Regions from separate parts of the Shewanella sediminis HAW-EB3 genome, predicted to be linked through region 1. Evidence: predicted binding sites of a transcription regulator. Region 1 holds the regulator's gene; each other region holds the start of a gene.
What was found. The regulator MetJ, encoded in region 1, represses methionine synthesis genes. The targets are predictions, from matches to a motif close to TAGACGTCTAGACGTCTA.
Positions count from the first base shown of each region.

Region 2: the regulator MetJ is predicted to act here: its motif matches at 1,722-1,739, upstream of metE (5-methyltetrahydropteroyltriglutamate--homocysteine S-methyltransferase).
Region 3: the regulator MetJ is predicted to act here: its motif matches at 1,928-1,945, upstream of SSED_RS13115 (cystathionine beta-lyase).

Region 1 covers NC_009831.1:4,950,182-4,953,465, forward strand. Annotated here, with positions in the region: gene SSED_RS21065 (bifunctional aspartate kinase/homoserine dehydrogenase II) at 1-449, opposite strand, end outside; gene metB (cystathionine gamma-synthase) at 462-1,622, opposite strand; gene metJ (met regulon transcriptional regulator MetJ) at 1,856-2,170, shown strand; gene SSED_RS21080 (sulfite exporter TauE/SafE family protein) at 2,292-3,026, shown strand; gene traF (conjugal transfer protein TraF) at 3,023-3,284, opposite strand, start outside.
Region 2 covers NC_009831.1:4,333,683-4,336,966, reverse strand. Annotated here, with positions in the region: gene SSED_RS18620 (HDOD domain-containing protein) at 1-601, shown strand, start outside; gene SSED_RS18615 (LysR family transcriptional regulator) at 733-1,638, opposite strand; gene metE (5-methyltetrahydropteroyltriglutamate--homocysteine S-methyltransferase) at 1,852-3,284, shown strand, end outside.
Region 3 covers NC_009831.1:3,035,811-3,039,094, reverse strand. Annotated here, with positions in the region: gene SSED_RS13120 (Type 1 glutamine amidotransferase-like domain-containing protein) at 1-584, shown strand, start outside; gene SSED_RS13115 (cystathionine beta-lyase) at 699-1,880, opposite strand; gene pdsS (proteobacterial dedicated sortase system histidine kinase) at 2,006-3,284, opposite strand, start outside.

The DNA.
Region 1 (3,284 bases):
AATAACAAGGTTCTGGCATCGACATCGCTCGCAGCAACACCAGACTCCCTGAGCAAGGCCGCCAACAGGCGCGCGGACCAGCGCTCACCGAAGCTCACCACTTCGCTGCGTTCGTATTCCTTCAGTTCATCCTGTGAAAACAGACTGATAAGCTGGTACTTATCGATCGACAAACGTTCTCTTAAACTTGTGGCCTGTTCATTAGAAAGCAGCTGCTCGATCAGGTTTTGTTGAAAGCTAATCAACACCTGCAGCTCTTCTTGCCAGAGCTGAGCCGTATCTTTTAACTCTAATAATTTATAAAGAAAGTTGGTGCTCTTACCCGCGGCGGAGACTACGACAAGATCGTCGCTATTGCCGTGAGTGAGAAGGATATGAGCCACACGGCGGTAACAGTCAGCGTCCGCCAGACTGGAACCACCAAATTTATGCAAATGACAACGTGCCATTTCAAACTCCTATTAACAAGCTAATGCCGCTGCAAGTCCTGCCTGTATATCAGCAACTAAATCATCTGCATCTTCAATACCTACAGAAAGACGGATAAGGGTATCTTTCACCCCAGCTTCGGCTCGAGCCTCAGGCTCCATTGCTCTATGGGTCATTGTCGCAGGAACCGCGACTAAACTCTCTACGCCACCTAAACTTTCTGCGACGGAGAACACGCTAAGTTGCTCGAGGAAGGCCACTAACTCGGCTTCTCCCCCCTTAAGCTCGAAACTTAACATTGCGCCGAAGCCTTTTTGTTGTTTCGCGGCGATCTCATGACCGGGGTGATCCTTAAGGCCCGGATAATAAACTTTATCGACGACACTACTCGCTGTCAGCGTATCCAGTACTCTTTGGGCGTTCGCCTGATGCTCTCGAATACGTACGGCAAGGGTACGAATACCACGTAACGTCAGATAGCTATCGAACGCCGAGCCGGTCAGGCCTAAGGTATTTGACCACCAGTGCAATAACTCCCCTAACTCCTCGTCTTTAGCTACCACGGCGCCGCCAACCACATCACTGTGTCCATTTATATATTTGGTCGTAGAGTGGATAACGATATCCGCACCGAGCAGCAGAGGTTGCTGCAAGATAGGCGAAAGGAACGTGTTGTCTACCACTACGAGAGCATCGACTGCATGACTCGCCTTCGCGATAGCCTCGATATCGACCACGCGCAGCAGTGGGTTTGAGGGTGTCTCGAGCCAAACCATCTTAGGGTTTTGCGCTATAGCATCTTGTAGGGCTAACTCATCGGTCTGATCGACAACAGCCAACTTAAACTGGCCCTTCTTCGCTAAGTTGGTAAACAAGCGGTAGCTACCGCCATAGCAGTCATGGGGAACCACTAACAGATCATCGGGGCCCAACAGACTCGTCACCAGAGTAATTGCCGCCATCCCGGTACAGGTCACGACACCCGTTGCTCCCTTTTCTAATCCGGCGATAGCATCTCCAAGGATTGAGCGGGTCGGATTCCCCGAGCGACTATAATCAAAATCTCTGGGATTCTTGTGCCCGTCGAAAGAGTAATTAGTAGAAAGGTAGATTGGTGGTACGACCGCACCATACTGAGTATCAGACTCAATCCCTTGACGGACTGCAATTGTGGCTAACTTACGTTCGGTCATCTACATCTCCTAAACTATTTACTGAACATCATACTTCATTTCAATTGACACAAATAGATGTCTGGACGTCTAAATGTACCTAAGCTAAAAGCCATCGTCAACAACTTATAGCCATTTAGACGTCCAAACATATAGAAATCTATTTGCAATTGTCGCAAATAAGAGGCAATAATTTGACTGTACAAATTAAAGGGTTAAAATCTGCCCCGAATTTTGAATTTACAGGTGAGTCAATGACTGAGTGGAATGGCGATTATATCAGCCCATATGCTGAACACGGCAAGAAGAATGAACAGGTAAAGAAGATTACCGTGTCAATTCCCTTGAAAGTGCTTAAGGTTCTGACTGATGAGCGTACTCGTCGTCAGGTCAATAACCTGCGCCACGCAACTAACAGTGAACTCCTGTGTGAAGCATTCTTGCATGCCTATACCGGTCAGCCGTTGCCAAATGATGAAGATCTGTCTAAAGATAAACCTGACAGTATTCCGGCAGAGGTGAAACGCTTGATGGATGAGATGGGAATTGAGTGGGAAGATGTAGAGTAACCTTTACTCTTGTTCAGTCAATTTCAGGGATCGCTATGCGATCCCTGTTTGTTTCAGCCGCTCACGATTTCAGATAAATTATTCTTCAGCAACTAAACAGGATTAACCGAGAGAAGATGCAGTGCTTTCAATAATCGACCCAACCAGCTTACTCTTAGCCTCGATCATCATCTTCTTCGGTGCCCTCACCCAAAGCCTTATCGGTTTCGGTCTTGCTGTCGTGGCAACCCCCTTGCTCTATCTCGTCGATCCACAACTGGTGCCTGCTCCCGTTATTGTTATGGGGTTTTCTATCTCATTGCTGACACTCTTCAGAGAGCGTAGCTCTCTGGAATTTAACGGATTGCAATATGCTCTTCTCGGCCGTATTCCGGGCGGTTTTCTTGGGGCAGCTTTACTGATATTTGCCCCTCAGCCCGTTCTGGGGCTGGCAATAGCCGGAATCGTCGCCTCAGCCGTTATTCTCAGTCTGATGAAGTTCAACTTAAAGGTTAATCGAAAAAGTTTATTTGCCGCAGGATTCGTATCCGGAATATTCGGTAACATCGCCGCCATCGGCGGGCCGCCAATGGCAATATTGCTTTCGGGCAAAGATGCCAGCCAGTTTCGCGCCGCTCTATCGGCCTTCTTTATCTTTAGCTCTACGATCGCACTGGCGATCTTAGCCATAACCGGATTATTAACTATCGAACACCTATGGCTGTCACTGATGTTATTGCCTGGGGTGATATTAGGCTATCTGGTCTCGGGACGTCTGGTTGGCCATATCGATAAGAATAAAACCAAAAAAATGACCCTGCTACTCTGCTCGGTGAGTGCCTTACTGTTGACGATAAAGTCGATAGCAGAGCTTTAAAAATGATAAGAGGTTTTCAGTACACCGCCGATGGCGTCATCGCTGCTGACCATACCTGTGAAATCGAGAGAGAATACCTGGCCAAGTTCGACTCCGGTTCCCAATGAATAGACACTTGCCCTATTGTCCTTCATATCATGACGATAACCCAAACGCAGTGCCAACCAATCCGTCGCTCGCACCTCCCCTTTGAATCGCCAGTACTGGGTACCCACAGTTTCATCGAAACGTTTAATAGGGTTAAGGTCAATATCCGTC
Region 2 (3,284 bases), 620 kb from region 1:
TAATGTCATCGATATTGTGTCATCAGATCCCGCATTAGCGGCCCATATGCTATGGCGCAGTCAGTCGGCCGCTTGTGTCAGTGGTAATACATCGAAGAACCGTTCTCTCAAAGATGCACTCGTTAGATTAGGTCAGGTCAATATCTATCGTTATGCATTCACTTTTTATCTTAAAGAGCGTCTCGACGAGTTACCTCAGCCATATAAGAAGCTGGTGTACGGATATTGGGCGTTGACTGAGAGTATTGCCGCCGATGCCGTTGACAGTTTGCATATGATGGAAGGGGTCGATATTAATCCCGATGAAGTGCAAACCTTAGCCCTGTTCAGCGTCTTCGGCGAGATTATCGCTCTGACTGCATTTGCTTATCTGAATGCCGAGTCGGAAGAGTCTTTCCCCTTGAGTATCATCAAGACACTCATCGATAACCAAAAGCAGACATTAACCATAGAAGCATTCGAGTCTCTGGGGTTAGATGAAGAGCTGAAAGATGAATTCATGATTGCGCATAATTTACGACAGACTCGCGATCCCAACTCGCCAGGTCTGGTTCTTCGTCGTGTCTTGTCGATGAGAAATCAGCTGCTGAAGCCGTTATAAAGAAGATTCGAGTATCTAGATTCGAGTTACGAGCATTAGGCTGTAGCTCGCGACTCGCAACTTTCTTCGCCCTGTCTTTATTGCAATATCCTAGGAACTCACTGCCAGATCCTAGGATCTCGTACCTTCAATTAATTCAACTTATGTTGTTTCGCTATTCCCTCGATGGCGACTAATTCGAGCCACTTCTGTGCCAAGGTGGCATTAACGCTATCTTTTCTATAGGCCCCGAACAGTGGGCGCTTCAGCCCTTCCTGGCCTAACTTAACTGCGGTGAGGTTTAAGCCATAAGACTCGCTGATTGACCAGGTCGGCAGGGCGGCGATACCGTCTTTACAGGCGATACGTTGCAGTAACATCATAGTGAGATCGCAGCTAAGCTGCTCACCCGCTTCGATGCCTGCGGGTTCAAGAAAGTGCCGATACAGATCTAAACGCGCTAAGGGGACCGGGTAGCTGATGATGGTCTGCTTCTCCAGTAGCTGAGGGGTGACATACTCCTTTGAGGCCAGCGGATGATCGTTAGCGACGACAAGTTTCACCTCGAAATCGAACAGGTGCTGATAGGCAAGGGCCTGACCGGGAACCGGATCTGAGGTGAGTACCACATCCAGCTCTCCCATCTCGAGGGCACTGAGTGAGTCGAACAGGTGGCGGCTGGAGAGATCTAAGTTGGCTTGAGGGTAGGCGTTTCTGAACTCCTCCATCACCGGCATTAACCAGCGAAAACAGCTATGACATTCGATGCCGACGCCTAACTGATTATGCTCGTCATTGAGCCCCTGTTTAAGATCGGACTCAGTTTCAATCACCTTAGGCAGGATCTCTTCGGCAAGGTTTAGCAGTCTGGCTCCCTCTTGTGTGAATGAGAGAGGTTTGCTCTTTCTGACAAAAATAGAGGAGTTAATTCGGGTCTCAAGCTCCTTAATCTGATGGGAAAGAGCCGACTGAGTGACGAAGCGTTTCTTGGCGGCGCCAGCTAGACTTCCACTCTCCTTCAGGGCGACTAATGTTCGTAAGTGTCTAAGCTCTATCATATATATACCCGTTTATCCCCACATGAATTTTGTTCATGTTGCGCTTGAAATCAATTCGTTTGTCAGCAAATAGCCTAACACAATAAACTTCTAGACGTCCAGACGCCCAAATGTGTTTTGCATCGACAGATGCTAAATCAACATGAGTAATGAAAATGCTCTTGGCGCGTTTACTCTGAATTCTGCTCACATTAAAGCAAAAAGGTATACAATATGCAAACATTGAAAGAGGTAACGATAGGGAATCTAGGGTTTCCCCGAATTGGCCGTCAACGTGAGCTCAAGTTTGCTCAAGAGAAGTATTGGCGCGGTGAGATAACCCAAGCCGAGTTGGCCCAGGTTGCCAAAGATCTGCGAAGCACTCACTGGGAGTGGCAGGCTAAGGCTGGAGTGGAACTCCTGCCTGTGGGCGACTTTGCCTATTATGATCAGGTGCTTACACTCAGTGCGACACTTAACGCTATCCCTGAGCGTCACCGCGGTGAAGAGCAGGCCGATAGGGTCGACTTAGATACTCTATTTCGTGTAGCCCGTGGTCGCGCACCAACGGGAGGCGATGCACCCGCCGCCGAGATGACCAAATACTTCAATACTAATTATCACTATATCGTCCCGGAACTGGAAGCAGATCAAAGCTTCACTGTCGCCTATGAACAGATATTCGATGAGGTCAGCGAGGCTCAGGCGCTGGGTTATAGGGCAAAGCCAGTGCTTCTCGGTCCGGTCTCTTACCTTTACCTGGCTAAGGCGGTGGGAGGTGAGTTCGATAAGTTAACCCTGTTACCCGCTCTGCTTAAGGCGTACAAAGCTATCTTAGAGCGTTTCGCAGCTCAAGGCGTCGAATGGATTCAGCTGGAGGAGCCCACTTTAGCCCTCGAACTCGACAGCGATTGGCAAGAGGCTATTGTTTCTGCCTATGAAGCGTTGCAACACGTCGATATCAAAGTATTACTCGCCACTTACTACGGCACTATTGCCCACCATCAGGCACTCGTATCGGCACTGCCGGTGGCGGGTCTTCATCTCGATCTGGTGACTGCGCCCGAGCAACTCGCCGGATTTGCCGCTAACCTTCAACGCGAGCAGGTCTTATCATTGGGGGTGATCAATGGCCGAAACGTTTGGGCGGCAGATATCGACTCGATTGCCGACCGCATCGCTCCTGTGGTGAACGATCTTAAGGGACGGGTATGGATAGCGCCCTCCTGCTCACTGCTGCATACCCCGGTGGATCTGGATGTCGAGGCGGAGTTAGCCCCGGCGCTGAAGCAGCAGCTCTCTTTCGCTAAACAGAAACTGTCTGAGCTGGCTCAGTTAAAAAGATTACTCACCACGCCCGAAAAGAGTGGCGACAGAGTCGAAATCGATCTGATTAAGGATACGTGTGTTTCGCGTCGAAACGCCCGGGCAGAAGCTGCAGACAGACAAGTGAACAGCAGAGTTGCAGCGCTGAGCCGTGATGATTATGAGCGCGATACTGTGTTTGCCGGCAGGCAGACCCTGCAGCAGCAAAAGTATCGATTGCCGTTGCTACCGACTACGACCATTGGGTCGTTTCCGCAAACTCCGGCGATCCGTGGGCTACGTAGTCGCTGGCGAAAAGGTGAGATCACCGAAACGTTTTATACCGACCAGCTGCGTCAGGT
Region 3 (3,284 bases), 1.9 Mb from region 1:
AGCCGGACCCGGATCGGATCTATTACCGGGCAACACAGGCTATCTACCGTGAGTTAGGAGCGGATCTGTCTAATCATGTTGAACTTGAGTCGGACTTCGATGAAAGTGCTGTCGCGTCTATGTTCGGTTTCGATGCGATTCATCTATCCGGTGGTGATACCTTCAGGTTTCTTAAGTGGTTAAAAAAGAGAGACCTGCTCACATCGCTGCAAGCCTACCTTAACGATGGGGGGGCAATTATAGGGGTCAGTGCAGGTGCTATGATAATGACGCCCTCTATCGAGAGTGCCCGGCTTTGCGGTGACACTAATGATGTGGACCTGCAGGATCTTTCCTCCTTGTCGCTGGTACCATTTCAATTTGTGCCCCATGTAGACGGTGACATAAAGGATGCTTCCATGTTGCTCAATCAGCTTATGGATGAGCATTCGGATGCGGTGCGGCCCAATACCATGCCCTGGACTGTGGCTTTGAGAAACCTTGTGAATGAGTACTATCTTTGTCCCGATGACGCGGGTATTGCGGTGATAGATGACAAGATAATTGAATTTGGTCAGCCCGTTATTTATCGGCCAAATAGTTAACTTCCAGATTCAAGTATCACTGTCACCTAAATTTCATTCGTAAAAAAAACGCCTGTCAGGCGGTTTTTTGATACAGAACTTTTTTAAAGGCACTCAATGCCTATCGTCTCATGTCTATCGCTTATTGAGAGCGGCATTGAACCGCTCGAATCCTGCTTCCAGATCGGCAATAAGATCGTCGGGGTTTTCCAGCCCGATATGCAGACGTATCAGAGGTTTACTGCTATCCCATTTGGTGGCGGTTCTTAACTTATCGATGCCAAATACCCCTAAGATCAGGCTCTCAAATCCACCCCAGGAGAAGCCCATCTTGAAGTGGTGCATATTTTCGACCAGTGCAGTGACTGAGTTCAGGTCGCCCTCTTTGAGCACAAAGGAGAACAGGCCATTCGAGGCGCTGAAATCGCGTTTAAAAAACTGATGGCCGGGACAGGTGTCGAATGCCGGATGCCTTATATGATCGACCTCGGGACGAGTGGCTAACCAGTTGGCAACTTTAAGCGCATTCTGCTCATGTTGCTGCATACGCACACCTAATGTTCTCAGACCCCGATTAGCCAGGTAGACATCATCGGGTGAGGTGCATTGCCCCATCAGGTAACTATTTTCTCTCAGTTGATCCCAGTGAGCTTCATTGGATGTCGCGGTACCCATCATGACATCCGAATGTCCGACAATATATTTAGTGGCGGCCTGAATTGAGATATCGACGCCCATGTCGAAGGGTCGCGAGTTAATGGGGGAAGCCCAGGTGTTATCCAGCATGACGACGATATCGTGCTTGTGAGCAATTTCACTCAGTGTGGGTACATCCTGAACTTCCATGGTGATGGAGCCTGGAGATTCGAGAAACAACACCTTAGTGTTTGGCCTGATGAGTTCGCTAATGCCGGCACCAATCATAGGATCGTAGTAGGTGGTCTCGATACCGAACCCCGCAAGCAATTTATTGCACAGATCCCGGGTGGGTTCATAGGCGCTATCGACCATTAGCAGGTGATCGCCGGCTTTTAAAAATGAGAGCAGGGCACCGCTGATGGCGGCCGATCCCGACGGATATAGTGCGGTCCCTACACCACCCTCAAGTTCGGCGATGGCGGCCTGAAAAGCAAAGTGGGTCGGCCCGCCGCGTCTGCCATAGAACATCTCTCCATTGGCCCGGTTCTTGATGGCGAAACGCATCTCATCCATAGTGTCGAAAACCATGGTCGAAGCTCGAAATACAGGAGGATTAATGACGCCTTTGGTCCATTTTTTATCTCGACCGGTACTGATTATCTGTGTCTCTTTTTTCATAAGGTACTGTCCACAACCGAAGAGGATTGAATTGTTGTTTAGCCATCTTAACATCTAAACGGCTAAATGGAAGTTCAAGTTAACTGCTCATTCATCTATCAGCTTAATCACATTCAGAAAGTTAGTTACTCTTTGCAAAGCGGTAGGGTGACACAGATGGTGACACCAGAGTGGCCAGGGTCTTGAACACGACTCGGTTCATTGTCTTTTATCGACTCGCTACTCGTCGAAATATTTGTAGCCACAATACTGCCCTGATGGAACTCTGTGATTAGCCTTGCGATATACAGACCTAAACCAAGATGTGGCTTGTCTTGTGCTTTTTGCGCCCGCACAGAGACCATAGATTCAAAGATCTGCTCGCTCATTTTATCGGGCAACTCAGGCCCGAAATTACTGATGCTAAGCTCCGCCTGCCTCTGTTTAACTTCGAGTGAAACCGTAATCGCCGTACCCGGAAGACTAAATTCAAGTGCGTTGGCAATCAGTTTATCCATCAGTTGGGCGATATATTCGGGAACCCCACTCATATTTAATGGTTCATCGGGGATGGAGAGGATAAATTCCTGCTGGGGATAGGTCAGCTGATATCCTTGCATGCAGCCGTTTACCACTTTCGACAGTGGGAATATGTCCATTTCGGCCTTGGAAAGACTCTCTTCTAATCGTGTCGCCTCACTCATATTATTGAGGATCATGCTCAAACGACTTACCCCCTCCTGAGCTCGGTCAACATATTTGCGGCTATCCTTGTCCAGTTGTTGCAAGCCTAAGTGTTCCAGTGATGAGCGAACCACGGCGACAGGCGTTCTTAACTCATGGGATAGTCTGGACGACATATTCTCAAGGTAATGGGTATATAGGCCTAAGCGACTCACGATACTGGCGAAACTTCTGGAGAGATCGCCTATTTCGTCACGTACTTTCGAACCTTGGATATGGTTTCTTATCCGTCCCTGGCTGTCGATGGCGCGTTCGGCTTCATCTCTGAGTTTACGAATACGGCTCGAGATGCTGGAAGCGAAGAAGAACAGGGCTAAGGTACCCATGCTCATGACCGTTAATATGACGTTGAACAGTTTCTCTAAGGCCTTGTTCCTAAGTGTGCGTATGCCGTGGGTGGTCTCTTCAGAGATCACCACACCCATCACCTTATCGTCGATCCAGATCGGGCTGGCAGCGGCGAGGATCACGGCCTTGTTGTCCGGGGTTAGTCGCCAGGTCGAACCCTGCTTTCCGGACAGTGCTCGCTGGATATGGCTACCTTCTAATACAGTTGAATCCTGCAGTGAGTCGATAAAATCTTTAGGAGGCGTCGTCAATATCTTGTAATAAAAAGGGGTCAGGACATTGTGCTTAAATTGCCCCCAAAATGAGGGATCCGGCGCCTCTGTCACCGTCCGG